Regions from separate parts of the Bacillus sp. URHA0034 genome, predicted to be linked through region 3. Evidence: predicted binding sites of a transcription regulator. Region 3 holds the regulator's gene; each other region holds the start of a gene.
What was found. Region 3 encodes Rex, which represses fermentation and respiration genes when NADH is low (regulators of the CRP and FNR family bind a similar motif). Its sites were predicted from a motif close to TTGTGAAATATTTCACAA; they were not measured.
Positions count from the first base shown of each region.

Region 1: the regulator Rex is predicted to act here: its motif matches at 5,099-5,116, upstream of adhE (bifunctional acetaldehyde-CoA/alcohol dehydrogenase).
Region 2: the regulator Rex is predicted to act here: its motif matches at 1,606-1,623, upstream of ACZ9EE_RS04320 (DUF3147 family protein).
Region 4: the regulator Rex is predicted to act here: its motif matches at 5,248-5,265, upstream of ACZ9EE_RS29635 (DoxX family membrane protein).

Region 1 is NZ_JBWCDK010000002.1:1,381,401-1,388,967, reverse strand. It holds gene ACZ9EE_RS08825 (LL-diaminopimelate aminotransferase) at 1-92, shown strand, start outside; gene ACZ9EE_RS08820 (CoxG family protein) at 247-696, shown strand; gene ACZ9EE_RS08815 (cadherin-like beta sandwich domain-containing protein) at 876-2,084, shown strand; gene ppc (phosphoenolpyruvate carboxylase) at 2,258-5,017, shown strand; gene adhE (bifunctional acetaldehyde-CoA/alcohol dehydrogenase) at 5,265-7,567, shown strand, end outside.
Region 2 is NZ_JBWCDK010000002.1:402,891-410,457, forward strand. It holds gene ACZ9EE_RS04310 (acyl-CoA dehydrogenase family protein) at 1-623, opposite strand, end outside; gene ACZ9EE_RS04315 (DUF3147 family protein) at 818-1,189, opposite strand; gene ACZ9EE_RS04320 (DUF3147 family protein) at 1,208-1,567, opposite strand; gene ACZ9EE_RS04325 (SDR family oxidoreductase) at 1,742-2,509, opposite strand; gene ACZ9EE_RS04330 (YpzG family protein) at 2,674-2,826, shown strand; gene ACZ9EE_RS04335 (N-acetyltransferase family protein) at 2,995-3,498, shown strand; gene ACZ9EE_RS04340 (YpbS family protein) at 3,527-3,793, shown strand; gene ACZ9EE_RS04345 (PAS domain-containing sensor histidine kinase) at 3,906-5,564, shown strand; gene ACZ9EE_RS04350 (GerAB/ArcD/ProY family transporter) at 5,593-6,717, opposite strand; gene ACZ9EE_RS04355 (Ger(x)C family spore germination protein) at 6,740-7,567, opposite strand, start outside.
Region 3 is NZ_JBWCDK010000002.1:2,637,001-2,644,567, forward strand. It holds gene ACZ9EE_RS14600 (MDR family MFS transporter) at 1-448, opposite strand, end outside; gene ACZ9EE_RS14605 (cytoplasmic protein) at 461-1,171, opposite strand; gene ACZ9EE_RS14610 (polymer-forming cytoskeletal protein) at 1,187-1,909, opposite strand; gene ACZ9EE_RS14615 (YhbD family protein) at 1,922-2,545, opposite strand; gene ACZ9EE_RS14620 (redox-sensing transcriptional repressor Rex) at 2,653-3,306, opposite strand; gene moaC (cyclic pyranopterin monophosphate synthase MoaC) at 3,340-3,837, opposite strand; gene ACZ9EE_RS14630 (ABC-F family ATP-binding cassette domain-containing protein) at 4,117-6,036, shown strand; gene tsaD (tRNA (adenosine(37)-N6)-threonylcarbamoyltransferase complex transferase subunit TsaD) at 6,578-7,567, opposite strand, start outside.
Region 4 is NZ_JBWCDK010000002.1:5,692,375-5,699,941, reverse strand. It holds gene ACZ9EE_RS29670 (VTT domain-containing protein) at 1-44, opposite strand, end outside; gene ACZ9EE_RS29665 (polysaccharide deacetylase family protein) at 471-1,172, shown strand; gene pdxR (MocR-like pyridoxine biosynthesis transcription factor PdxR) at 1,192-2,598, opposite strand; gene ACZ9EE_RS29655 (GNAT family N-acetyltransferase) at 2,717-3,118, shown strand; gene ACZ9EE_RS29650 (antibiotic biosynthesis monooxygenase family protein) at 3,243-3,536, opposite strand; gene ACZ9EE_RS29645 (capping complex subunit for YIEGIA) at 3,960-4,166, opposite strand; gene ACZ9EE_RS29640 (YIEGIA family protein) at 4,169-5,077, opposite strand; gene ACZ9EE_RS29635 (DoxX family membrane protein) at 5,344-5,859, shown strand; gene ACZ9EE_RS29630 (hypothetical protein) at 5,970-6,470, opposite strand; gene ACZ9EE_RS29625 (hypothetical protein) at 6,470-6,940, opposite strand; gene ACZ9EE_RS29620 (hypothetical protein) at 7,198-7,329, opposite strand.

The sequences.
Region 1 (7,567 bases), 1.3 Mb from region 3:
TCCGCATTGCCCTTGTCCAGCCGCCCGTGATGCTTTCCCAGGCTGCAGAACGGATCGAACAATTTTTAGCGGATCGTTTAATTGAAAAATAAGAAAAGTGATGTAACTAGCAATGCACAAGGTTTTTTCCTTGTATAGAAAAAACTAATTATTCTTCTATAAGTATCAAAGTAAACATATATTTTAAAAAAAAGACCTTCAGTCCTTGAAGGTCTTTTACTTTGATAATGAAAGAGGGATACCGCAATGCCAAGTGAAATACAACATGTAGAATTAGATATCCCGATTGAGGTCATATGGGACTTTATTCGAGATGAAAACAATTGGGCACCACTTGTCCCTGGTTATATTCAACATCAAAAGGTGAATGACCAGCAGATTAGCTGGGAGTTTAAAAGCGACCTCGGGATTGTCAAAAAAAAGGTCACCTTGTTAATTGATATTAAGGAGTGGAACGAACCAAGTAAGGTGAGCTTTGAATTAAGGCGGAAGAACGAAAAGTATCTTGGGGAAGGATATTTTGAAGCAAAAGCCATCAACAAAAATAAAACCCGCCTGACCGGTTATCTTGATATAAACGCAACAGGGCCAATGGGTACACTGGCAAATACCCTCTTTAATAAAGCCGTTAATCTATCTGATGAAGAGGTAGCAGCCGCCATTTCTTCTAAACTCGAAGAATTTAATAATAAGTAAATGCTAAAGCCGCACCCCCTCAATCGGGTAGCGGCTTTTTTTAAAAAGATGGTTTTATTTACCGCTAAAAGGGTAACTATCCTTAAGAATAAACATCTCTCATAAAAATTAAGATATTCTTAAGCATTCAATGGTAAAGTTAGTCCAAAATCACTTAGCTAAAAGTGGGAGGATTAACAATGCTAACAAAGATACCAAAAAAAGGCCGTAACGCGGTCCTGATTGTTTCGTTACTTGTTCTGGGAACTGGATATAATCTGCCAACAACCGTCTATGCTGAAAGTGTGACTCAAGTAACCCAAACAACAAATACACTCTCAAAATTAGAAATCGATGGAGTCAAGCTCGACAAAGATTTTTCTGCAGATAATCATCAATATTCAGCTACAGTAGATAATGAAACAGAGTCGATTCATCTGCTTGTTGAAGGCAGCAATGACAATTCAATCATAAGTATTAATGACAAAGCGATCACAAGCGGGACCGCTGAGCAATACTCACTGCAAACCGGGCAAAATATCTTTCTTATCACTGTAAAGGATAATAGCAGTAATTTAACCAATACCTATACGTTAATTGTTACTAGAAAGCAAAGCAGCTTGAATCAGCTTCAAGATATTAAACTATCAACAGGCAAACTTTCACCTGCTTTTTCACCTGCTGTGACAGATTATTCTGTGCAACTCCCAAATGCTGCCCAAACCATAACGGTCCTGCCAATTGCAGCGGAAAAAACTGCTGAAATTGAAGTGAATGGAGAAGAGGTGACGTTAAAAGGCGTCCTAGTTAATGTTCCGGTGGGCAAATCAGATATCCATATCGTAGTAACAGCTGAGAATGGAGCGAAGCTTAGGTACACAGTTCATGTGGAACGCCAAGATACATCGTCAGGAAAAGGCAACGTTCCAGCCCAAAATGGAAGCACTGGATCAGCCCAAAACGGAAGAACTGGATCAACAAAAAATGGAAGTAACAGTTCAACGAAAAGCGGAAGCGGACTCCCAACTCAGACTGGAAGCTCCTTTCCAACACAAACCAGAACAAACTCGAATTCTTCCCAGCTTGCCGCTAACCGGCAGATTACAATAGGAACCGCTCAAAAAACAACCAAGGCTTCACTTTCAAACTTAACGGTATCTGAAGGAACATGGGATAGTACATTTACTTCAAGCGAGTATACTTATCATGTAGCCGTTGCAAGTGATACCAAAACCGTAACGATTAATCCAACCGCAAGTTATAGCAATTCTGAAATAACCATCGAAGGGGGAACTAGCAAAACGATCCAGTTGGACGACGACAATAAAACAATAATTTCTATCAGGGTAACCTATGATAATACCGACCGAAAAACCTATGTACTAGTTTTTGATAGAGCAGGGACTTAATGTGAAACCTATGTCTATAAAGGAGAATAAACCTGAAAAAATACTAGTCTGGTTTATTTTTTTTAGAAAAAATAGAAAAATGAAATAAAAAGTTGAACATGATTCAAAAAAATATGTTATATTTATATATAAAAAATTTAGTGAATCTTTTGAATTAAGGGGAAGGTGATAGAATGACAACAGAATTGAAAGTAAATGACAGCAGTCTTCCATTGCGTCGTGATGTGAAATTACTGGGGAAAATGCTTGGTGATATTCTTGTCGACCATGGCGGGCCCGAGCTTTTTGATAAAGTTGAAAAAATAAGACTCATGTGCAAAACACTTCGGGAGCATTTCGATGAAGGAGTTTACGAGGAATTAAAGGCGGAAATTGCAAGCCTTGATTCACCAATACGTAAACAAGTCATTCGTGCATTTTCAATGTATTTCCATTTGATCAATGCTGCGGAGCAAAATCACCGCATTCGCAGACGGAGACAATATCAGCTTGAAGAAGGAAATATCGTTCAGCCTGCTTCTATTGAGAGTGCCATTCTAAAGTTTAAAGAGCATGGTGTAAGTGAAGATGTGATCCAGAAAGTCTTACATACATTGTCTTTAGAACTCATTATAACTGCCCATCCAACAGAGGCTACCAAACGTTCTATTCTCGAGATACAGCAGCGTATTGCGGTCATTTTGAAAAATCTCGATCATCCTCTTTTGACGACTAGGGAGCAGAAAAAGCTCGAGGACAATCTATTCAATGAGGTAGCAATCCTTTGGCAGACAGATGAATTACGTGATCACAAACCGACAGTGTTGGATGAAGTGCGTAATGGACTCTATTATTTTGACCAAACCTTATTCGACGTTCTTCCTGAAATTCATCAGGAAGTAGCAGAGTGCCTTGAAAGATATTATCCAACCACTTCATGGAACGTCCCTAATTTCCTTCGTTTTGGATCATGGATCGGCGGAGACCGTGATGGCAATCCGAACGTAACAAGTGATGTTACTTGGGAGACACTCCAAAGACAGCGGAGAGTTGTATTAAAGAAATATAAAAATATTTTAATTGACATCATGAAACGATACAGCCATTCGACAACAAGGGTGAACGTCAATCAGGAAATTCTTACATTCCTTGAGGAAAAAGAAGATTTATACTTAACCGATGATAAAAAGTGGCCAAATCATACGGAGGTTTACCGTCGTGTCGTAGCGGTAATTATTGAACGCGTTAAGCAGGTAGGTAAATCCGAGATTGGATACAAAACAGCAGATGAATTACTGGCTGATTTAAAAATGATTAATAGGAGTTTAAAAAGGCATCACCCTAGTGATCATGAGCTAAGGACCATTCAAAAGTTAATTAGACAAGTACAATTATTTGGCTTCCACTTGGCGACACTTGATATTAGAAACCATAGCGGAGAACACGAGGCCGCGATGACAGAAATCCTGCGTAAAGTGAGAATCACCGAAAATTATGCAGAACTTCCTGAACAGGAAAAATTACAGCTATTACAAAATATCCTAATGGATCCACGTCCACTGTTATTGTTGAATGAGGACTATTCAGCAGAAACACAAGAAATGATCAAAGTTTTCCAAATGATAAAATCTGCACATGAAGAGTTTGGCAAAAATGCAATTACCGTCTATCTTGTGAGTATGACGAGATCTGCAAGTGACTTATTAGAAGTACTTGTATTCGCAAAAGAGGCGGGTCTCTACCGTCTTCATGCGGATGGTACACTTGAAAGCCACCTAAATGTTGCACCGCTTTTAGAAACAATTGATGACTTAACAGCAGGTCCGAAAATTATGGAGACCCTTTTTGAAATGCCTATCTACCGTAAGCATCTTCAAATCTTAGGGGATCAACAGGAAATCATGCTTGGTTACTCTGATGGAAGTAAGGATGGAGGAACCTTAACAGCTAACTGGAAACTGTATAAAGCCCAAATCGAAATTCATGAGTTGGCGAAAAGATATCAAATTGGTCCTAAGTTTTTCCATGGCCGCGGCGGGTCATTAGGACGCGGCGGCGGTACCTTAAATAAGAGTATCCTGTCACAACCGGCAGAAACAATTGGTGATGGTGTTAAAATTACCGAGCAAGGGGAGGTTTTATCTTCTAGGTACTTGCTTGAAGATATCGCTTATCGCAGTTTGGAGCAAGCAACATCCACCCTTCTTCTTTCAGCGGCCCATTCTTTACAAAAAGAGCAGGGAACACTCCGTGAAAGTGCTTGGGAAGAGGCCGTTGAGGAAATTTCTGGTTATGCTTTATCTAAATATCAATCACTTGTCTTTAGTGACCCTGATTTCCTTACTTACTTTAACCAAGCAACACCGTTAAAAGAAATCGGAGACTTAAATATTGGTTCAAGACCAATGAGCCGTAAGAATCGTGGAAGATTTGAAGACCTGAGGGCCATCCCATGGGTGTTTGCCTGGACGCAGAGCCGTCAGCTAATTCCGGCTTGGTATGCTGCTGGAACAGGTTTAGACAGTTTCGCATCAAGAGGCACGGAAAATCTGCAGCTACTACAGCAGATGTATGCGAAATGGCCATTCTTCCAATCTACAATAGATAATTTAAATATGGCCTTAATGAAGGCAGATATCACAACTGCCAAAGAATATTTAACGCTTGTTGAAGACAAAACCATAGCCGACAGAATATTTACGAATATTCTTGAGGAATATGAAAAAACAAAAGCGATTCTCCTTAAGATCACAGGAGATAGCGAATTACTCGACCATACACCGAACATTAAGGAATCAGTATATCGACGCAATCCTTATGTGGATCCGTTAAACTTTTTACAAGTTGAACTGATTAAAGAATTACGGAAACAAGAAGAGCCGGATGAGGAAATCTTAACCCAAGTCCTTCTTACTATTAGTGGAATCTCTGCAGGACTCCGTAATACAGGCTGATTAAATTGAAGAAGGTCCTAAACTCTAGCAAAACAGAGTTTAGGATCTTTTTTTATGCTGCCACTGTTATTATTGAACATTTTGTGAATTATTCAAAAATGAATGGCTATTCATTCATTTTTACGCAAATTTCGACAAACTTCGAGAATCTCAGATGATATATTTTAGCCAGAAGAATTAAAGGTCTTAACCTATTGCATTCTGTTTTGGGCAGGCAGGAAGTTGACAAAATATGAGGTGAAAATAAATGGCTGTAGAAGAGAAAGTAGTTCAAGAAAAGCAAATGATCACAGCAGCAATTAACCAGTTAGCAGATAACGCAGAAAAAGCGTTGGGGGAATTTCGCGGTTATACACAGGAAATGGTCGATAAGATCGTAAAGGAAGTTGCTTTAGCTGCGCTAGAAAATCATAAAAAGCTTGCGAAGCTAGCGGTAACTGAAACGAGACGCGGGGTTTATGAAGACAAGGTTTTTAAAAATATGTTTGCAACAGAGTTTATCTACAATAACATTCGCGAAATGAAAACGGTAGGGATAATTAATGAGGATGAAAATGAAGGAATGGTTGAAATTGCAGAACCAGTGGGAATTATTGCTGGTGTAATCCCAATTACAAACCCAACATCCACAGTTATCTTTAAATCTTTAATTTCACTTAAAACAAGAAATCCGATTATCTTTGCCTTTCCACAATATGGTCAACAATGCTGTACTGAAACAGCAAAAATAATTCTGGATGCGGCGATTAGAGCAGGTGCTCCCGAAAATTGTATCCAGTGGATTGAATCTCCTTCGCATGAAGCTTTTCAAACCTTAATGAAACAGCCAAAGATTTCCCTTATCTTAGCTACAGGAGGACCAAACTTGGTAAAGGCAGCGTATAGCTCTGGGAAACCGGCACTTGGTGTGGGAGCTGGTAATGTACCGTGTTATATCGAAAAAACAGCCAATATCAAACGTGCTGTCAACGATGTCATTTTATCTAAAACCTTTGATAACGGAATGATTTGTGCTTCAGAACAGGCCTTAATTATTGATCAAGAAATATATAATGAAGTAAAACAAGAACTAATTGCAAATAATTGCTATTTTCTAAGTGAAGATGAACGAAAAATGGTAGAAAAGGCAGTTATTTTTGAAAAAACAGGTTCGATTAACAATTTAATTGTAGGGCTGCCTGCCGCTAAGATTGCCAAGTTTGCTGGAATCAAGGTACCTGATAATACAAAAATTTTAATTGCAGAACTAGAAGGAGTAGGTCCAAATGAACCGCTATCCTGCGAAAAATTAAGTCCGATTTTAGCCTGCTACAAAGTTAATAGTTTTGCAGAAGGCTTAACAGTTGCTGAAGAAACATTAGAATACGGCGGGTTAGGACATTCAGCAGCTATTCATACCTCAAATCAGAATTTGGTAGATATATTTTCACTACGTTTAAAGGCGGGGCGGATTATGGTTAATACACCTTCGACACATGGAGCGATCGGGGATATTTATAATACATCGCTTCCATCCTTAACAATAGGATGTGGAACATATGGAGGGAATTCTGTGTCACAGAATGTCGGGGCCAAAAATCTGATTAATATAAAAAAAGTTGCAAAAAGAAGAACGTTCACGCAATGGTTTAAGGTACCATCACAGGTTTTCTTTGAGAGAAATTCGGTGCAAACCCTAGCTTCCATTCCGGGTATTACAAAAGCTTTTATCCTTACAAGCGAGAGTCCAGTGAAAAATGGCTATGTCGATAAGGTTCTTTATTATTTAAAAAAGAATCAGAACAGCATTCAATTTGAAACCTATTCAAATATTGAACCCGAGCCAACCATTGAAATAGTTATGGATGGAGCAGAAAGAATGCGTAAGTTCCAGCCTGATTGCATTATTGCCTTAGGCGGAGGATCGGTAATGGATGCGGCCAAAGCGATGTGGCTTTTTTACGAACATCCTGATACAGATTTTCGGAGCTTAACACATAAATTCTTTGATCCGACAAAACGTGTCGTAAAATTTCCGGAAATGCGGACAAAGGCTAAATTTGTTGCGATTCCGACAACTTCTGGTACAGGATCAGAGGTTACGGCATTTTCAGTAATAACAGATAAAAAAACAAATATTAAGTATCCGCTTGCCGATTTTCAGCTTACACCTGATGTAGCAATCGTGGATCCACAGTTTGTTAAGACGGTTCCTAATCATGTAACGGCTGATACGGGGATGGACGTTTTGACACATGCCATTGAGGCCTATGTTTCGGTATTAGCAAATGATTTTACAGATGGACTTGCTTTAAAGGCTATTCAGCTTGTCTTTCAATATTTACCTAGAGCATATCGAGATGGCAGTGATGAACTGGCCCGTGAAAAAATGCACAATGCCTCTACCATAGCAGGGATGGCCTTTGCTAACTCTTTCTTAGGAATTAACCATAGCCTTGCCCACGTGCTGGGAGCTGAGTTTAAGATTTCACATGGCCGTGCCAATGCGATCCTATTACCTCATGTAATCCGTTATAACGCTGCAAAACCAAATAAATTCATGACTTATCC
Region 2 (7,567 bases), 2.2 Mb from region 3:
ATCGTATGTATATACTCGGATTTCCAGCCCATCTCACGGTCGGCAATAAAGCACGTCACACCTTCACGGCCCTGTGTTTCTTGATGCCTTTGTTTATCGGTAATCGCAATAACCATGACAAAATCAGCTTCATTCCCGCCGGTAATAAACGTTTTTTCACCATTTAGTACCCAGTCATTTCCGTCTTTAACAGCTGTCATTTTAATATTCCTTGTATCAGAGCCAGCACCTGGCTCAGTCATCGCAAAGCAGGATTTTTTCTCGCCATTAATCGTTGGAAGTAAATATTTTTGTTTTTGTTCTTCATTTCCATAATAAAGAATATTATCTGCCGAGCCGCCAAATGAAAATGGAACAAAGGTTTTTGATACTTCCATTAAGACGATGGCCATCATCATTTGTCCAAGATCAGCACCGCCATATTCCACAGGCGTATTGATTCCCCAGAAGCCAGCTTCCTTTGCCTTTAGCTGCAGCTCTTTTAATTTACCGGGAGGTAGACTTGGTCTTCCTTCACGTTCATTTCTCAATACATCATTTTCAAGTGGAATGAGTTCTTTTTCTACAAATCTTCTAATTGTCTTTTGCACCATTTTTTGTTCGTCCGTTAGTCGTAAATGCATTTTTTTCACTCCATTCATATTCTTGAAATCTAGTTTTTCTTTCAATAAAAGAGTATGCAGGAAGGATTCAATACATACCTACCGGTTAGTATGTCATCTCTAATTTTATTCCGAAATTTCAGATAATACAAGCATTATTTGGATTTTTCATAAAAAAATCCTCCGCATCAAAAATGCAGAGGATTGATGGTTATTTAAGCCTGACGGACCGCTTTCCTTACCGCGCGCTCGCGTAAGGTTGAAATGGTAACAGAACTTACTAGCCAAGAGACTAAACCAATGGTAATACTAAAGAGCCAATTGTTTGTTTCCTGTAAAGATACGAGGACAGCGATAACACAAATAATTCCTCCCATCATTCCATAAACGGAACCTCGGGCGATATTTGTCGCTTTCTTCGTTCCAGATGAAATTCCTACCATAATAACAGCTGTCAGCATTACCGCCGGAAACGCTGCAAAGATTCCTGCTAAGATCTTCCATGGTGATACGATTGTAATCAAATAGCTTAAAGAAACTGCTGTCCCGCCGAGTAAAAAACGCATAAATAAATCTTGTTTAATCATGTTGCTCACCCTTTTCAATTAATGTGAAGAAATCAATACGACGATAACTGAAACAGCAAACCAACAGGCCATCGACTGGACAATACCTTTTTTCCAGCCAACCTTGGGAAGGAGATAGCCTGCAATAAGTGCCACTACTATATTAATCGCCATTCCAAAAATAGCGCCTCTTGATAACATGATTGAATGGGAAATGAGCTGACCGCCATGAAAGTCTAAACCAATCGTCAGTAATGCCGCTAGATAAACAGCTGGGAATGCTGCAAAGATGCCGCCAACTTTTTCACCAAGCTTCTTGGCGACGAGCGTACATGCGACAACAGCCAGTCCTCCTAATACAAAACGGATCAGTAGTGCGCTTAAAGATAAATGAACCATTTTATTCGCCTCTTTTGTGTTGCACGTTGTATTTTGGTTTGTGAGTCGAATCACAAACTAATTGATGTATTCATTTTACATCAATCTAATGAATAATCTTGTGAACACTTTATTACTGTTTTTAAAGCGATTACATAGCCATATATTTCTCCTTAAGCACACTAGTTATGGTCTTTAGCTGCGAAAGCCGGGGTTATTTTTCAAAAAGTTCTGCCATGCTCCTTTAATGCCTTGCATAATTTCTTCTCTTGTCGCGTGAAGCCTCTCCTTCGTGCCGCCATAACCAATTTCAACCTCACCCTTTTCAAGTTCGGCAAAAATCGTGTCGGCAAAATCAGTTAACGGAGCACCAAATGTATGTAAGCCAGCTCCTCCTAAATCGGTGTTGACAGCAGGAGGCAGGATTTCGACAACCTCGATGTTTGTTTCTGCCAGCTGATGGCGCAGTGATGTAGTAAAAGAATGAAGTGCTGCTTTTGTTGCACTATAAACGGGCACCCAAACACCAGTCATAACCGCTAATCCAGATGTTACATTTAAGATGGCTGCCTGCGCTTGTTTTTGAAGGTGTGGTGTAAACAACATGGTTAAATGAATCGGACCGTCGACATTTATCGAAATTTCATTGCGGTAATAATCCCAATTCTCTTGTGGATTCAAAAGATTGACCCTTTGCTGGATACCGGCATTGTTAACAAGTACATTTACTTGGGGAAATTCTTTTGTTGCCCATTCAAACAAACTTATTCTCTCGTCCTGCTTTGATACATCGCAAACCTTCGTATGTATAGTTGGAAATCTCTCCTTAACTTCGCGTAATTTTTCTTCGCGGCGGCCGACAATAATGACTTCATTGCCTCTCTCTAAAAAGCGCTCGGCAAACGCTAAGCCAATACCTGATGCCCCTCCGGTAATTAAAATTGTATTTCCTGACATTTCCATTAAAAATCATCCTTTTTCATTGTTATTGACTGCCTTTTTATTTTAACGTTTAGGGCTTTTTTGATTCATTTAAGATTATTGACTATTTTCCTTCCTTTTTACAAATGATAAGGATGATATTCTTTTGAATATCCGTTTCAAATCCTATGATGAGGTGATAGTTGATGAGCTACAGAGATCAATTAGATTCCCAATCGGAGCTTTTTCACTACACTTTTACGAGACCGAAGCACACCAAAGCACAGGTGAACGGTCAAACAAGAGTGTCGCAAAATCAGATCATCTTAAGGAGCAATGCTAAGGCCCATCGCTGGTAAGCGAACGTCTTAGTATCGAAACGACAAATGGCTGCCAATCAGGCGCCATTTAAAGAAAGGACCCTTTTCACTCATGGAAAGGGTCTTTCTTTGCGAATGTTCTTGTAATAAAAGGTATACCGAGCTATCATAAAATCTATCTTAATTAAAACGGAGTGGACTTTTCCTATGTATGAAGCTTTCACAATTAGAGATGCAGAAATAAATGACATGTCAACCATTATTGACATCTATAACTCCACTATTTCCGGACGGATGGTTACAGCCGACTTAGAACCGGTATCGATTGAAAGCAGGATGCCGTGGTTCAACGAGCATTCAGCTGCGTTTCGTCCGTTATGGGTGGTAGAAACGAACGGGAAAATTTGTGCATGGGTCAGCTTTCAATCATTTTATGGCAGACCTGCCTATAACTCGACTGCCGAGGTAAGTATTTATATTCATCATGATTTTCGCGGGAAAAAGCTCGGTAAGTTCCTAATCCAAAAAGCCATTGATGCTTGTCCACGGCTTGGGATCAAAACTTTACTTGGGTTCATTTTTGGCCATAATCAACCAAGCATTAAGCTGTTTACGAGCTTTGGATTTGAAAAATGGGCACACCTTCCGAATGTAGCAGAATTAGATGGAATCGAAAGAGATTTACTAATTCTCGGGAAAAGAGTGTTCTAAAATATTGACAATAAAGGGGTTGAAAGGGATGAGTGTTCATAAAGAGATTACCGCACATGTTAGCAAACAAAATAAAAAAATTAATGATTTTCTTTCTCTTGACCAATTAAGAGAAAGGTATATCGAAGAAGCAGTGGCATTATGCCAAGCCGGCAAACCGTTTACGACTGATTATATCAATGAGGTTACCCAGCAGATTAATAATCTTGCCAGACAGGGAAATATACCCACCCGAAAATTAGTCACGGTGGAGATAGTCCGCGAATATGCATTGAAGTTGGATAAGCTTCCATAAAATTGCAGTTTGCTTTTTTTCATTCCAAAAATCAACATTTTCTAGTACTATATAGTAGATATGTTTTCTATTATTCTGGGAAACTAGTTCCTAGGAAGAATTGGAGAATGACATGGATAAAAAAAAGCTAGTTTTCCTTTATATAATAAGTAGTGTGGTCTGGGTTTATGGATCTAACTATCTGATTGAACAATTTGTCCCTGCTCCCCATATTTGGATTGTCGAGAGGACAAAAGAAATCCTTTATATTATTGTAACAGGGGCATTTATTTATTTTTCCTACAGCAAACAAAAGGAATTAACAGATTCCCAAGAGGATCAAAAGAGACTTTCCACCCTTATCAATTCCATGGTTGACTTTGTTAACTTTAAGGATGGTGAAGGCAGATGGATTGAATCAAATGAATTTGGTTTGCAATTGTTCGGTCTCGAAGATGTAGACTACCGTGGGAAAAAGGACTCCGAGCTTGCTGAGAATTCCGATTATCATGGCGATGCGCTCAGATACTGTGAAGAATCTGATGAGCATGCATGGATGAACGGCGGGATAACCCGAATTGAAGAGGTTCTTCAAATGCCTGATGGGACATCTAGAACGTTTGATACCATCAAAGTCCCGTTATTCAATCCTGATCTAAGCAGACAAGGGTTAGTTGTTATCGGACGAGATATTACCGAAAAAAAGGAAATGGCAAGAAGATTAGCGGAAAGCCAGCAGCAATATAAATCTTTATTCGAATATAGTCCGGATATAGTATATATGCTGGATTTAGCAGGAACCATCACCAATTTAAATCCTTATTTTGACTTGATTACAGGATTTAAGCGTGAAGAATGGATTGGTCAATCCGCAACAACTCTTTTACCTAAAAAGTATAAAAAATTCCTGCCAGACTTTATTCAATCCGTTGTCGAAGAAGTCAAACCGATTATGTATGAAGTTAAGATTTCCCATCGAAACGGCAATCCAATCACCCTGCAATGTACTTCAGTCCCGATTATTGTTAATGGGAAAATATCCGGAATTATTGGCTATGGCCGCGATGTCACTACTCTGAGAAAAACGGAGGAACGACTTAGGAGAACAGAAAAGCTTACAGTCGTAGGAGAACTATCTGCTAGTGTGGCACATGAGATTCGTAATCCACTTACCTCTTTAAAGGGGTTTGTACAGCTTTTGCAAATGGAAGACGAAAAACACCAATTTTATTATCGGATTATGCTTGATGAATTAAACCGGATTAATCATATTGTCAGCGAGCTATTGCTTTTAGCCAAGCCGCAGCATCTTAAATTTTCTAGAGCCGACCTCCAAAAGCTTTTAAGTGATGTCATCTCGCTGTTAAGTACTGAAGCCATTTACTATAATGTTCAAATTGTCTCCTCTTTTCTGGAAGAGGAAATCTTTATTGAATGCGAACCTAATCAGCTTAAACAATTGTTTATTAATATTATTAAAAATGCAATCGAGGCTTCTATTAAAGGTGGATCGGTCGAAATTTCCATTCATCCTGTACAAGGTGAACAAGTGATAATTACAGTAAAGGACAATGGCACAGGTATTTCAAAGGAACGATTAGCAAAGCTTGGTGAGCCGTTCTATTCGTCGAAGGAAAAAGGTACGGGTCTAGGATTAACCGTCAGCTTTAAAATTGTTCAAGCTCACAATGGAACCATTCGTTTTAATAGTCAAAAGAATCAAGGAACATCCGTTGATATCGCTCTGCCGATAAAGCAGGGAATAACAAAAGCGGTCAGTAGGAATAAATAAAAGTCAAAAAACTGCCATAAAGTTCTTTTTATTCCATTGGCAGTTTTTTTGGCTTTTCCGCCTTCTTTTTTCTGTTTCGAATAAATGCGATCATTAATAAAAATGAAGGAATCAAGATTTGAAATGGCCAATGTAAATAGACAGGGACCACTTCAAGCCCCTCTTTTATATGTTCTGCATAATTGGATGCAATCGTAATCGATGCAAATAAAACAAGTGCCCCCATAGGAAAGCTGAGTCTTGTGTAATTTTTAAATCCAAAGATATCAGCCGTTCCTACAACAGCCGCATAGAAAAAGATTGCTATTTTAAAGAAACCACCAATGACAAGATATAACATGAAAAGGACATCCAGCCGTTCAATAAAGTTTGCTAACTGAATCTTGCTGATCGTGGATAATAACGGGAAATTAGCCCGTGTAAATAAAGAGGCACCCAATGCAGCCACATTAACTACCGCGGTTATGGTAATATTTATGCCAGCTAGAATCATGCCCCCAAGACAAACCCATTTTGCCTTTTTCGAATCATTTAAATAGGGCAGCAACATGGTAAAGACAACCATCTCCCCGAACGGAAAGTTAATGGTTTCTGCTATGAATGTTTTCAGGACAGGTTTCCAGCCATTCTCTAAGACAGGACGGAGATTTTCCAAATGAATTAATCCTGAAAACATGATTAAAGCGAATCCCACAAACGCCATCATATAGATGACAATAAAAAAAAGTTCGCCCACCCTTGCTATTACTTCAAATCCTTTATGAATGCCATAAATAATTGTAAAAATCATTAAACAATTAATAACAATTAAAGGGGTCGCGGTGTATATGGTAGAGGTCAATAATTCCCCAAAGTCACGGAGTACCCTGGCCGCACAATAGAGGAAATAAATGATATACGAAACCCCAATCATTCGGCCCATCCATTTTCCTGCAATTTTTTGAACATAACTTGTCAAGGGGATCTCTGGATAATATTTGTATAGTTGAAAATAGATCAGGAAGACACCTAATCCGCCTCCCAGTCCTAATAAAATAGCGATCCAGGCATCCTGCTTGGCCTGGGCTCCAAGACCAACGAGGATCGCACTCCCCATCTCAAATAGAACAATCACGACAAATAGTTGATAGGCATTAATTTTTGCGCTTTCCATCCCTCTCCCCCCTTGCCATAGTTTATTTGTACATTGAAGACCAAAATGGCTTCGTTCGAATTCCTTCGCGGCGGACAAAAAAATCAGCTTTCACATTGACCTTTAATGCGGCAAATTCTTCATCCCAATTACCTTCTAGTTTCTTCCATAAATTAGGGTTAGCAATATGCACCTTTTCTCCGAATCCAAAAATATCAGTTTTTAATTTTTGCCCGGCTTTAACCGAGTCCAGAATTTGCCTTTTTATCTCCTTTTCAACCAGGTTATCTATTTGAGCAATAATTTCAGGATTAGTTAAATCGATGTCTGTGTTGGCTTCACTAACCCATCCCTCACTATCTACTTTAATATTTATTTGCGGCTTCTGATTAATAAACTTTATTGATACCTTTGTTTTGGAGCGTATTGTATTTACAACAAGTGCCTTTTTCTGTTTTTTCCAAGCGATAGTAATATCTGTACTTTTGAGCTTATCCATAATCCAGATAATTCCTCGAGCTTTGTCATGATCGACCCAGCCTCGCAATTTCCCTCCATGAAAGATGGCCAACCCATCTGAAGACAGAAAAGCATCGGTTGTGGTTTTTTCCAAGTTCTCTGCTTTTCTTGCTTTTGATTTAATGCCGACTAGGCGATATCCATTTAAAAAAGGCTGTTTTCCCTTACTAATTAAACCGGTAAGAAATTCATCAATATTTACAGACGCATTTTCACCAAGCATTGCTTCTGATGCTTTAATCTGTTTGGTAATCTTGTTGACTGGCAGCCTGTCGAGAATTGTAATGGTCGTCACTATTTCTTCTGCGGTACAGCCTCTTGCGACAACCATCTCAGTCGTGGTTCGAAATTC
Region 3 (7,567 bases):
GACCGAAGATGCTGGATAATCCAAAAACAGCCCCAAACAATCCGCCCATTTTCCCACGTCTTTCAGGGGGAAATAAATCAAACATGATCGTAAAGGCAATCGGAACTAAGGCTCCGCCGCCTATGCCCTGAATGGCCCGGTAGATGCTTAGCTGTGTAATGGTTTCCGCAGTTCCGCATAAAGCAGAACCAATCATAAATAAGATCAACCCAAAGATGAAGAATTGTTTACGCCCATACATATCAGATAATTTCCCGAAGATTGGCATCCCGGCCATCTCTGCCACCATATAGGCTGAAACTACCCAGACAAAGCTTTCCAGCCCGCCAAGATCGCCAACAATGGTTCCCATTGCTGTCACAACAATCGTATTATCCATCGATGCCATCAGGATTCCCAGTAACAATCCTGCAACGACCAACCCTAATTTGCTTTCCTTTTTGGCCATTCTTTTACCCCTTTACACTTTTGTCTTAGATTTTATGGCTGACGATGAATCGCTTTTCAATTCCGTAGTATATTCAACAAGGCCTATTTGACAGCCGGGGCCAATTTTAACCGTATTACCGCGGACAACTTCAGCAGTTGTATTTTCTAAGTAAATATCATCACCCTCAATTACTTTGGCCGAAAGAGTTCCTTCCTCTCTTCCGAACGGGAGGATCGAGTTTTTCTTTCTTTTGACGATGATTTTGCCACCGCCTATTTCTTCCGCTGTGCTTTGGCCGAATCGCAGTGAAATCTTGACCTTGTCTGCTGTTAGTAATCCTTTGACGTCAAAACTGCCGCTGGAATCGAACGTTTCAAATTCCACGTCTCCTTTAACAGAGATACTTCCTTTGATGGTCGCCTCCTCTCCGCTTAACTTTTCACCAATTTCCAGCACACCAAATACCTTCATCTTCTTCAAACCGGCATTCCGGCCGACCAACATCGTTCCCATGACAAGCGAATCGTTTGCCGCCATATCCCCTTTAACCTCGGCCTCGCCCATAATTTTTACCGAACCGGTTTTCACATTATCTCTCGCCTCACTTGTGCCATACACATGAAAGGTGGAACATTCCACGTCATTTACAATGGTCCCTTCACCGCGGATGCTGATTTTATCATATATGCCGCCTGGGTAGCTTCCCGAACCATTAATTATTAAATTTTGTCCTTTGCCCATTCTTTTCCCCTCCTCCTACACCTTCTGAATATCGCCTACAACTGAATTTTTATCTTGAGAAAATTCATCCGTATATTCAACCACACCGATTTGACAATTCGGACCTATTTTCACTTGATGACCTCGGACCACCTTCGCCACGGTATTTTCCAGCACAATTTTGTCGCCCTCAATCAAATCCGTTTCCAATTGGTTTTTGAAAAAAGGTTTTAATATGGTGCCGATAATGGACCCCTTATGTTGTTTAACGGTAATGGTCTGCCCTCCTATTTCCTTTGCCCTGCAATCCCCATAAACCTCCACATCAATTTGCTCTGCATTTAGAAGCCCGCCAATTGTAAAGCGATATTTTCCTTTAAAACTCTCAGCTTCACAATCTTCACCCACTGTTAAAATACCATGAATGGTGATCTGTTCCGCTTTTACTTTACCTTCAACATTGACTTTTCCGGAGACCTTTACGTTTTTCACCGAAAGATTTTGGGCAACCTTGGCTGTCCCATCCACTTTCATCATCTCGCCCTCAATATTTCCATGGAACCGGGCATTTCCGTTAATTATTACATTTGTGGCTGCTACATTCCCCTTCAACGTTCCGGAGCCGTTACATTCTAATTCCTCACATTCGAGGTCACTATTTACTGTCCCGCTTCCATTCAGCGTAACCAAAGAAAAATGTCCCCCATTGGATGAACCAAGTCCATTAATGACCAGGTCCCCTCTTCGATTCGTTTCCATAGTCATTCTCCCTTATAATAATTTAGCTTTTATTTCTTCCATACATGTCATCATTGATAATACAGTGACCACTTTTGTTCCGGGTTCAAAATGAAAGGCCTCTGCATTAATCAGCAGCAGGCAAGAGGAAACGCCAAGCTTTCTTGTTATCACTAATTCACACTTCCTCTGTTTGATCAGCTGCGTATTGTCCTTTAAGACTTGAAGCAGCATTTTACCTTCATCTAAATTTATTTCCCCAGACTGTAAAAGTTTCTCTAATACATAAACTTCGAGCATTCTTGAAAAGGTAAACTGATGACTGCCTTTATCCATTTCCAAATAAATATCCATAACAGATGGTGAAACAATGTTACGTTTTATGAGGTCATCCTTTTCCAGCTTTAAATCACTAATATTAGGTGAAAACATATCTGCTAATTCATCCAAAGACAAATTATCCTTCATGGTCTGGATTTTATTAATCCGCTCTAAAATCTTTTCTTTTGGAAAGAACGTTTCCTGTCCTGTGAACGTGGATTTTCGGATAAACCACTCTTCCGGGATCAGATCCTTCCGCTTCCATCGATACAGCTGGCCGTAAGAAATACCGGCAAGATCCAGCAGCTCCTTTTTAGAAATTAACTCGTCGCTCATTTTAGATAACCCCTTTCTAAAATAGAATGTAACATAACACTGTTACGTTTGTAAAGAGACAAAAAAAGTGTTTCACTAATTTTTGTTAGTAAAACACCCTTTTATCATTATTCTTCTATTTCTTCTGTTGGATAATGTTTTAAGAAATAAACTAAAGACTGTAATTCCACTGCCAAGTCGATGTGATGAACTCTAATCGATGCAGGGACATTTAATCGTGCGGGCGTGAAGTTCAAAATCCCTTTTACTTCGGCTTTTGCCAGCCTGTCGGTAATCACTTGGGCAACAGGGGCTGGAACCGTAAGAATGACAACGGATATCTTTTGCTCTAAGAGCACCTTTTCGAGATCATCCATGTGATAAACAGGAACCTCCCGAACTTTTGCACCCATCTTTTCCGGATCGACATCAAAGGCAACCTCTATTTTGGTATTATTGTTTTTTAAAAAATTATAGTTCAAAAAGGCTGTTCCTAGATTACCAACCCCAATTAACGCAACCTTTGTTAGTTCATCTTGATCAAGTGTCTTACGGAAAAAGGTTAACAAATAATTGACATTGTAGCCGTACCCTTTCTTCCCCAAGGCCCCAAAGTATGAAAAATCTCGGCGAATCGTTGCACTGTCTACCTTTACCGCTTCACTTAGTTCCGCAGACGAAACTCTTTGTTTCCCGGAAGTATGCAGATTTTTTAAAAACCGATAATAGAGGGGCAGCCGTTTTGCTGTCGCCTGTGGTATCTTCATCGTTTCATTGCTCATAATCTCCCACACCCCATTCCAAAAATGTAAATATTACTTAACTTGTTCCGTTCTTTTAAAGTCTCCGTTTTTTCCGCCTGTTTTCTCAACTAAGTATGTCGGTCCAATGATCATACCTTTATCTACTGCTTTGCACATATCATAAACGGTTAAAGCGCAAATTGATGCCGCTGTGAGCGCTTCCATTTCAACACCTGTATTTCCTTTTGTTTTAACGGCTGCAGCAATATGCAATTGATGGCTCTCATTTTGGCCTTTTTCCCATGAAAAGGATATATTGACCCCTGTTAGTGGAATCGGGTGACACATTGGAATAATGTCCCATGTTTTTTTCGCAGCCATTACCGCTGCTACTTGTGCGACCGCTAAAACATCGCCTTTTTTCATTTCATGGTTTGATATCTTTTGAAAGATTTCATCACTTACAGTAATACTCGAATGAGCAAGAGCCGTTCGTGCGGTTTCGGGTTTGTCACTAACGTCCACCATTTTAGCTCTGCCTTCGTCATTGAAATGCGTAAATTCTGCCATAAAAAAATCCCCCTACGAAAAAATAATACACTATTTTTACCACAATGTGTGTGAAACTTTGAACGAATATGTATTTTTTCTTGAAAAAAGTGCCATAAATCCTCACTTTATTGCCGACCTTACGCTAATACGGTACACTATTTATATAGTAAAGACTGATTTGCTGCTTATATAAGTGAAAGGTTTCACTTTAAAGATGAAATGGGAATACAGCTTTTGTCTTATATTACCATGCGACATAATCCTTACGTTTTGTTTTTTTAATAGAGGTGAATATAAATGATTTTACTGCAAGTAAACCAACTGCAAAAATATTATGGGGCTGACCTTATTTTATCGAATATAAAGCTTGAATTACAAACCCGCGACCGCGTTGCCCTTGTCGGTCGGAATGGCGCTGGGAAATCCACGTTATTAAAGATTATTGCCGGACACCTGTCCCATGATGGCGGCGAGATTATTAAACCCAAGGATGTAACCATCGGTTATTTAGCGCAAAATACCGGCCTTGAATCAAATTTATCGATTTGGGATGAGATGTTAACCGTCTTTGAACCGCTTCGATTGATGGAAAAAAAGCTTCGTCAACTCGAAGAACAAATGGCCGACCCTGATATTTTTGAAGATAGTGCAAAATATGAGCGTATTTTAAAAGAATATGATCAGCTCCAGGTTAAATTTAAAGAGCAGGGCGGCTATCAATATGAAGCCGATATTCGCTCCGTCCTTTACGGGTTAAACTTTCACAACAGTTCACTGATGATTACAAGCTTAAGCGGAGGGCAAAAGACCCGGCTCGCTTTAGGAAAGCTGTTATTAACAAAACCTGATATTTTAATATTGGACGAGCCTACTAACCATCTTGACATCGATACCCTTTCCTGGCTGGAGCAATATTTACAGGGATATGATGGTGCCATTTTGATTGTTTCCCATGACCGTTATTTCTTAGACAAAGTTGTCACCCAAGTTTACGAAGTATCACGGAAACAAATCCAACGATTTACCGGCAACTATAGTGCCTACCTTGATCAAAAAGCAGCCAATTATGAGCGCGATATGAAACTCTATGAAAAACAGCAGCAAGAGGTTGCTAATCTGCAAGATTTTATCCACCGTAATCTTGCTAGGGCCTCTACGACGAAACGAGCCCAAAGCCGCCGTAAAAAGCTTGAAAAAATGGAGTTAATGGACCGGCCGCTTGGAGATGAGAAATCAGCTACCTTCTCCTTTGAAATTGAAAAACAAAGCGGCAATGATGTATTGACGATAGAATCCTTGGCTGTAGGGTATGAAGGTAAAAAGGTCTCGGAGGATATTTCGTTTCGGGCCTATAAAGGAGAAAGTATTGCATTAGTCGGACCCAATGGAATTGGGAAATCGACACTCTTAAAAACGATTATCAAGAAGCTGCCTCAACTGGCGGGTACCATCCTCTATGGGACCAATCTTGCAATTGGTTATTATGACCAGGAGCAAGCAGAATTAACCTCAAATAAGCGAGTGTTAAATGAATTATGGGACGACTATCCCTTAAAAAGCGAAAAGGAAATCCGGACAGTTCTAGGTAATTTCCTTTTTTCCGGTGACGACGTATTGAAAATTGTCTCAACCTTAAGCGGCGGCGAAAAAGCACGGCTCGCACTTGCCAAGCTTATGCTAGAAAAAGCCAATTTGCTTATTTTAGACGAGCCGACGAACCACCTCGACCTCGACAGCAAAGAAGTACTGGAAAATGCCTTGATTGATTATCCTGGTACCATCCTATTCGTCTCACATGATCGTTATTTCATAAACCGGATTGCGACTAAGGTGTTGGAGCTGAGTCCTAAGGGCAGCTTAGAGTATCTGGGGGATTATGATTATTATGTGGATAAGAAACTCGAACAGGAAGAACTAGCGGCACTCGCACAAGCAGACTCTGCTAAGAAAACCGCTGAGAAGGATTCAATCGAAAAAAATAGTTATCAACAGGATAAAGAGAGTAAAAAACTTGAACGCCAGCGAAAAAGACGATTAGATGAAGTGGAACAGCGAATTGAGGAACTTGAAGAGCAACTTCAAGCGTTTGAACAACAGTTATGTGATCCAGAGGTTTTTCAAGATCATGAAAAGGTATTAGATATTAATATTCAGAATGAAAAAGCAAAAACAGAACTGGAGCAGTTAATGGATGAATGGGCTGCGCTTGCCGAATAATGACGAAACCGGGGGTATTTTCCCGGTTTTTTTTTAACATGAAATTTAGTTGTCCACAAGGTTACGCACATTTTAAATAGTATTTATATAAACATTTGTTGCAGTTTTCCACAATATCCACAGTTATCCCCACTTTTATCCACAGTGTCCACAGATTGTTGATATCTATCCACAAATTGTGAATATTATATTTACTTTTCAGAATTTTTTATCCACAGGCAAGAAAAGCGCAGGCGCATTGTTCAGAAGCGTATGGCCTGGAGTGCTTCAACTGAGATAAAGGAAATTCGAAAAGCGTAAGCGCCTTGATCAGGGGCGACAGGCATAAGACGAGCCGGCGAGAAGGCTGCTCTCTAGCCTTCTTGACGGTTTGGCTTATGACCCCGAGCCCCTAGGCGCTGGAGATAGACAACACGAAGAGCGGCAGCGATTCGATGTTCACTTATCGTAGGGCGAAGCGCGAAGGACACTAGCCGCTAGGGCGCTGGAGCTGGACAATTCTCTGTTCTAAATACAAAAAAATCCTCCCGATTCGGAAGGACTATTCGTTATATAATTCGATATCAAGCCCAGGATTGGCATTAAGGTTCAAGCCAGCCCTGATTCCTTTTTCAAACATAACACTGCCGGCAGCAGCAATCATTGCTGCATTATCCGTACATAATGAAAGTGGAGGTATCACCAATTCAACCTCAGGGTGTTTTAAAAAGGTCTGTTCCAAGGTGGTTCTTAGTCCCTTATTGGCAGCAACGCCTCCTGCTACTAATAGCTGTTTAACTTGATACTCTGCAACAGCCCTCTCAGTCTTTTTCACAAGCACTTCAATGACACTTTCTTGAAAGCTTGCTGCTAAGTCCTCAGGGACAATGGTCTCTCCGCGCTGCTCTGCATTGTGGACCGTGTTGATAACAGCTGACTTTAAACCACTGAAACTAAAGTCGTATGATCCTTCCTCAAGCCATGCCCTTGGTAAGTCAATTGTCGGTTTACCTTCATGGGCCAGACGATCAATATGAGGGCCGCCTGGATAAGGCATATTCAAAGTTCTTGCAACCTTATCATACGCTTCACCAGCTGCATCGTCTCTTGTTTCACCAATCACTTTAAAGTGACCATGCTCCTTCATATAAACAAGCTCCGTATGCCCGCCAGAAACGACGAGGGCCAGGAGTGGAAATTTTAGTTCAGTTACCAATCTATTTGCATAAATATGCCCAGCGATATGGTGAACCGGCACCAATGGCTTGTTGTGAGCGAAGGCAAGGGCCTTAGCAGCATTTACCCCAATTAACAATGCGCCCACTAAACCTGGGCCCTCTGTAACGGCAATGGCATCTATTTCCGAAAATGTTAGCTTCGCTTGGCGCAGTGCCTCTTCTATTACGATGGTTATTTGTTCAACATGGTGACGAGAGGCTATTTCAGGGACAACCCCTCCAAATCTTTTATGACTCTCAATTTGCGATGCCACCACATTCGCTGCTATTTCACGGCCATTTTTTATAATCGCTACGGCGGTTTCATCGCAGCT
Region 4 (7,567 bases), 3.1 Mb from region 3:
ATCAAATAATTGTGGTGTTCAAATAGTGTGATTAAGTATGACATCTAAATGCCTCCAAAGTATCAAAAAGGGCTAATATTGATTTACTTACCCTCCCTTGTTTCTCTTAAACAATGTATCATGGAAAATGAATAGATTTCGGTTTTTAATGGATTATTAATCCATTATTAAGAAAAAGGACAAGTTCTCACCTATACTAGGATGCCCAGTTGGGTTTCCGCAACTTGTGAAAATTATTCTTTAAAGGGTAACTTATTGCCTCGAAAATGGAACGGAAACCCCTAAAATTGGGTGATCCTCTTTTCTACCAAGTCGTCTTTTATACAGGTGAAGCGATTGCATACCTGCAAAACCTGCAGTATGATGGCTATACCTATTATTGGTTTCCCAATGAAACTGCGACCCTATCAAACAGATTCAAGCCTTTTTCCTTAAATAAAATATTTTGAAAAAGAAATGGTGAACGAACTATGAAAAAGAAATTAGTAGTAATCAGCATAATCGTCGTGTTTGTTTTCTTTTTATTACTTGGCATCTATAAACTAATGAATTCTAGAACCCTTCAGTTGTTTGGTGGATTAACCTCCCAGGTAAGCACCAAACAAAAGGTAGTTGCTTTAACTTTTGATGATGGGCCAACAAGAAATGTAGAAGACATTCTACCATTATTAAAGGCCTACAATGCAAAAGCAACCTTTTTTCTTATCGGAAATGAAATCAAAAAAAATCCGGCTGAAGCGAAAAAAATCGCTGATTCAGGAAATCAAATTGGCAATCATTCTTATTCTCATAATCGAATGGTATTTAAATCCCCTTCATACATTAAAGAGGAAATTCAAAAAACAGACCAATTAATTCGACAAGCAGGTTATCGTGGTGAAATTGATTTCCGCCCGCCGAATGGCAAAAAACTTGTTGGATTACCCTATTACTTATACAAACATAATAGAGATACGATCACTTGGAATATGGAACCAGACAGTTACTATGCCTCATCAACGGATAAAGTAAATTATGTGGAGAAAAATGTGAAGCCTGGTTCCATTATCTTGATTCACCCCATGTATGATAAAAGCGGTGAAGAATTGAAAACGATCAAGGGAATTTTACAAACACTATCAAATAAAGGCTACAAATTCGTTACCGTAAATGAACTTCAGGAAATGAATTAATAGTATGGCTTGGAATCTACTATAAGTTCCAAGCCCTTTTTAATAATAAAATACCTTGTTCGATTTCACATTCGGTAAGCCCGCCAAAACCTAAAAGAACCATTGATCCCTTGTTTGCATTCAAATCTTGGTAATAAACAGAAGTTGGATAGACTTTTACTTTTTCCCCTTTTGCTTTTTCGATTAATTCTTTTTCTGACATAGCATTTTGAACATCTAATAAAATGTGCAGCCCTGAATCATCCCCAATAATTCTGACATGATCACCTAAATTTTTCTTAATGGAGCTGATTAATGTCTGTTGTCTTCTCCGATAGACCGTTCTCATTTTATTTAGATGCCTTTCCCAATGTCCCGTTTTCATAAAATTCCATAGTGTGTGCTGATGCAAACGGGACACCGTCTGCTTATAAAGGGAAAAGTGGTCGGTATACTTTTTTAATAATGTCCCTGGTAGAACCATATAGTTAATCCGAATCGAGGGAATCAATGATTTAGAGAATGTCCCTAAATATATTACCTTTCCATTAGCGTCTAATCCTTGCAGGGAGGGTATCGGTTTACCTCTGTATCGGAATTCGCCATCATAATCGTCTTCGATGATGTACCGGCCCTTTTCCTCCGCCCATTTTAACAATTCCAGTCTTCTAGTAATAGGCATGACCATTCCAATTGGGAATTGATGGGAAGGTGTGACATAAGTTATTTGTGCCTTACTTTTATATAAGTGTTTCATGCTTATCCCGTTATCATTCAGTGGGATAGGTATTAAGTTCACTCCTTGGTCTTTAAAAGCCTCCCTTGTTCGATGATACCCAGGGTTTTCAATCGAAAAAATGACATCTCTGCCAATCACCATGGTTAATAATCCAATTAAGTATTGTGTTCCCGCCCCGATAATAATCTGTTCTGGTGAACACTTTACCCCTCTAGAGTGATAAATGTATTTCGCAATTTCCTCTCGAAGTGGCAGCTCCCCCTGGCGATCCCCGTTTAAGAAAAATGTACTCTGGTCTTCATAAAGACTTTGAATGGTTAACTTTCGCCAAATGGTATAAGGAAAATGTTCGAGAGCGATTCGTCCGTGGCTAAAGTCCACGCTATAGGGCTCACTTTCCTCTTTAAAGACCTTCTGACTGTTGAGGGACATTCGGCGATTGGCTGGAATCAAGTCCCTCTGGATTTCTTTAACGAAAATCCCCTTTCTCGGTACCCCTTCCACGTATCCCTCCGCTTGCAATTGCTGGTACGCAGTTTCTACTGTATTTTGACTAATTCCAAGATGTAGAGATAGTTTTCGTTTCGATGGCAGCATTTCCCCTGGTTTGATAGTTCCATTTTGGATTTCTTGTTTAAAATAGTTATAAAGTTGTAGATATAAGGGTTCTTCACTTTTGTTCTCTAATACTACGGTAATCTCAATCATCTGGTCGCCCCCTCCTTCAGTAAACTGGCATGGTTAAATATATTATAACTGACACTTTTAGGCATATCAGCTATAAAATATAATCTTGATATAAAGAATAAAGGGGATGAACAGACACATGGAAAATATCAAATATCAGGTGAATTCAAAGATTACAGCGGAAGAATTATCAGCTGTTTTTCGAACATCGGGGCTTAAAAGACCATATGAAGATTTACAGCGTTTAGAAAAAATGATTGAAAAGGCAGATCTTCTTATTTCAGCATGGGAAAATGAAAAACTGGTTGGAGTCGCTCGGGCGATTACAGATTTCAGCTATTGCTGCTATTTATCTGATCTGGCGGTTGATAAGGAGTATCAAAATCATGGGATTGGCAGGGAATTAGTTAGACAGGTGCAAGAACAAATTGGTGAGGAAGTGACCTTATTGCTGTTGGCATCTCCAACTGCGATGGAATATTATCCACGTATTGGATTTGATAAGGTTACGAATGGATATATCATTGCTCGGAAGAGATAGAAATCTGGTGGAAATCTCTGAAAAAAGCCTGTGTAGATCAGCTTACACAGGCTTTTTGGTTAGAATTGTTTAAAATCACTCCGGATAAATAATTAAAATATTAACCTATTCTATTATTATCATATTAAAGGGGAATTTGCTCAAAATGTTCAACGGTTGGGAACGGATCATAGAAATGATGTAAGAGCTTTTTCCATTCTTGATATTCACTGGATCCCCTAAAGCCTTCGGTATGATCTTCAATCGTTTCCCACTTCACTAAAAGTAAATACTTACCCTCAACTTCAATGCAGCGCTGTAATTCATGAGTAATGTATCCCTTCATGGAAGAAATAATGATTGATGCTTGTCGAAAAGCTTCTTCAAAATCCTCTTCCATTCCAGTTTTAACTTGCAGCATAGCAGCTTCTAAAATCATGTTCTTTTCCCCCTTATATTTAAGCCTTTAAAGTTCCACACTTGCTATTACAGCAGGAGCAATAGAACGTTGATATGGACAAAGCTTTTGGTTTATCACTGGGTCTTGTCCTCATGGAGCGGTCATACGGACAAAATTTATCGGTTTTCACTCGATCTTGTCCTCATGCAACGGTCATACAGACAAAATTTATCGGTTTTCACTCGATCTTGTCTTCATGAAGCTTTTATGAGGACAAGAATCCTAATTTCTCTAGGATTCCTATCCTCAAGACGGTTCAAGCGGACACATACAACTGCCTTGTCATCATCATACAAATTATCAACAGTTTCTATGTCCATTATCGTTGATATATTCATATTTATGTATTCATAATAAAGCCTTTATCTCGAATACACCAAGATAAAGGCTTCATTTCAACTCTTATCCTCTTATAACCAAATAATCACCTGACGTCATCTTCACCACATCCGCCTTCAGCGCTTTGGCAATATCCGCCGTCATCGTTTGCTGCTCTTCTTCATCATTAGCCAGCAGGGTCAGCTGTTTTCCACCCAAGATTCGATCCTTATTTAACGTTACTAGAGCGAGGATATCATAATTCACTTTTGTACCTCCTTCACGTCCCACCGTTATTCCCTCCCCATCATATTGGACTTCATAACAGCCGGACTTTTCTTACTACTCTCAAGAAGAGGGGTTTTCTTCACTACTTCAATGAGACCGTCTATGTCATTAACAATCGGCACTAAAGTAATGACCACGCGGCCATCATTAAAATCTCTCCGTGTAAAATGGTATCGCTTTACCCCCAATGTTTTTGTTGCTTCAAATAGAGCTGCCTGCCTTTGTCCGAAATTCTCTAATGTAACACGAAAATGGTCCTTTTTCGGATAAATAATCACAGCTCTCCCTTCCTCTTGAAACAATTTGGAAGCATTTTCTGTCCCAAGGAGGTTAGAGACATAGATTCCATCTACAAACAGCTCATGATTCTTAACTTCAATTTTCCCCTCTTTTACCTCAGCAATATCTCCAATCGTTTTCCCTTTTGAAAAACGTTTTAAGACATAGATTAGAATAAAGCCAACAATGGCACCAGAAACAATATTTATTAAACTTGATTTGCTGTCTACAAGCTGAATGGTGATTCCAGTACCTAAAGCAACCAATAAGGAAAAATAATTTCTTGATTCAAAGGTTTTTGAAATTCCATCAATATAGGCATCACCACGGTAGGCAAATTCTGTGTTTTCTAAGTCTTTTAAGCTCTCCCGTTCCGATTTTCGAACATCCCTAAATTGTTGGATTGCCAATGTTAAAAACGTTACGGCAATAAAGTTTTTGGTCATTAATGCCGGGATGGCAACAGCTCCTAATGCCGCAGCAACAAACCCTAAGACTAAATGGATTAAGTAGCCATTCGGATAACTCGGATACTGTCTGAAATCTTCTTTGATTGTGATAATACGAGCCAACGTTCCAATAATTATCGATGTTACAATCAGAACGACCTGATCCCTTTCTAACGGACCACCCATTGCACCATTCCCCCATTTTTCCTTTTTTACTATTGTTTGGTGAAGCTTGGAAAAATATTAACAAAAATAAAGAGTATTTTTAAATACTCTCAGTTTTCTATTAATGAATGTAGTTATTTTAATGGGGAAAATTTCTGCGTTCAAATTTCTGTCAAAACATTTTTAACAAATTGTGAACTTATTCACATAACTAAGTTATTAATGTTAAAAAGGTATATATTATAACCATAAACAACAAAAACAAAAAACGAAGGGCGGAATCATTTATGTTTAACAAATTTTTAAGAGAGAATAAAATTTCAGCAGTCATCCTAACTGTTTTACGTTTATACCTTGGTTATTCTTGGATCAGTGGAGGAATTGGAAAATTAACAGGCGGATTCGATGCTTCTGGATTCCTAAAAGGAGCGATCGCTAACCCCGTAAAAGGCCCAGACGGCGCAGTCGTGTTTGGCTGGTATGTCGATTTCTTAAAACACTTTGCCTTACCAAATGTTGATATTTTCAACGTGATCGTTCCTTGGGGCGAAACAATAATTGGTTTAGGCTTAATCTTAGGATGCCTAACAACTGCAGCCATGTTCTTTGGTCTAGTGATGAACTTCTCTTTCTTCCTTGCAGGAACGGTATCTCATAACCCTAGAGACATTTTCTTAGGTTTTATCATCTTAACAGCAGGCTACAACGCTGGTAGAATTGGTTTAGACCGCTGGGTAGTTCCATTCTTCAGAAAAGTCGCTAATAAAGAAACAGGTAACGTAAAACATAAAGTCAGCGCATAACTAACTAAATTCAAACAAGCAATGTAGACCTAGGCTGCATTGCTTGTTTATTATCAAGGATCAAAAAGGCTGCGAATGGCAGCCTTTCAATTTGGTCAGCTAATCCAAGTTTAACTTTTTACTAGAACTCGTTCCTTTTTCCTTACTTGTTCAAAAAAAGCTCCCGTAGCGGTTTGTACGATAAGAAAAATGGGGAACGAATAGACTAAATGATAGCCATTTTGAAGGGTAATGACATTAAGCCAGGTGAACAGCCACTGAGCGGCTACTCCAATAATGGCCCAAGCCACCGTGTAATAAATAAATGTTTTTCTATTAATGTGGAAGAGTTCATAGAAATAAAAAAAGAAAAATCCAAAAGGTCCAAAGTCTAGATAATAAAAAATATCAGACACCTCATAATGGTTCGAATCATTAATCCTATAGAAATCCATTAAACCTCCGCCGATTGTAAAATCAAATAAGATCCCAATCGTTATACCCCAAAGTAAACCCAGTATTCTAACTTGTCGGTTAACCCTTCTACTCAGTAGAAAATAGGCTATATAGGCGACTACCAAGATGATCAGTAAGGAAATCTCATTCTTATCAAAATTTTCCCACATTCTCATTAGCTCATCGCCTCACTTTGTTTAAGCTTCTGAAAAAATTTTAAGGAATAAACCGCAAAAAGGTGAAGTAGAGCAAAGTAGATAATGTCGTACAAGATATTCCATTTTTCCCGATTAGTGACGTCAAAATTAGTGCCCAATTTCACTAAGATCACCTGTATCAAAATGGAACAAACCATAATGATTAAGGATTTTCCGATAGAATTAACACTCTTCATAAAATTAATGGTGACCACAATAATAAATGGAATTCCGATGCTTCGGTTAATCATAAAAGCTGTATAATCTAACGGCTCCTTAGAAAGGATAACTAGTTTTAATTCTGCGGAAATGATCCAGGAGAAATTTATACTAATAATGAGCATCAGTAAAAATACAAATGAGTTCTCTACAAATGTAAGCCTTTTTTTCATAACTGTAAAAATAACTGTGATAAGCCAAGAGATAAAGAAATAAAAGGCAAACCCCATCTAAACCAACTCCAAAATTTTTATTTATATTATTTTCTTACGCTGTAAATATATTCTTAAATTGCTTTTAACCTATGAGATATGCATCAAATTTTAATCAATGAAAACTTGGAGCTCCCCTCCACCTCATCATATCGAAAATAATTCCGAATAGAAAAAAACCTGTTCCCAAAATGAAACTTGGAAACAGGCCATATAAATTCATGTATTGAGAATGCAAGGCTGAAATTAAGGAGCATACCTACTAGTGTGTCATATTAAAACCACAATCTTTTATGATAATCATATTCTGAGATATCAATACTTTCTTCCCTATCATTGTTCGGAGTACATTTTTCACATGGTTCTTCTGCCTGGTTATGCTCACATTGTTCGATTAAAAGTTCCATTTGCTGTATCCCCTCTCCTATTATTACTACCTATTATAATGGAAGCGGTTACATTTGTCTTGTGGTTTATACTGGAAATCATCTCAACTTGCGATTCTAACCTACCATGATAAGCCTATTAAAAGATTGGAATCCGCCACTCCTTTTGTTAAAATACACATATAAAATGGAAAAAACGAAGGAGTTCACGATAATTGCCGAAAGAGCTAATGACTCCTACCAGAAGATACTGGTAGGA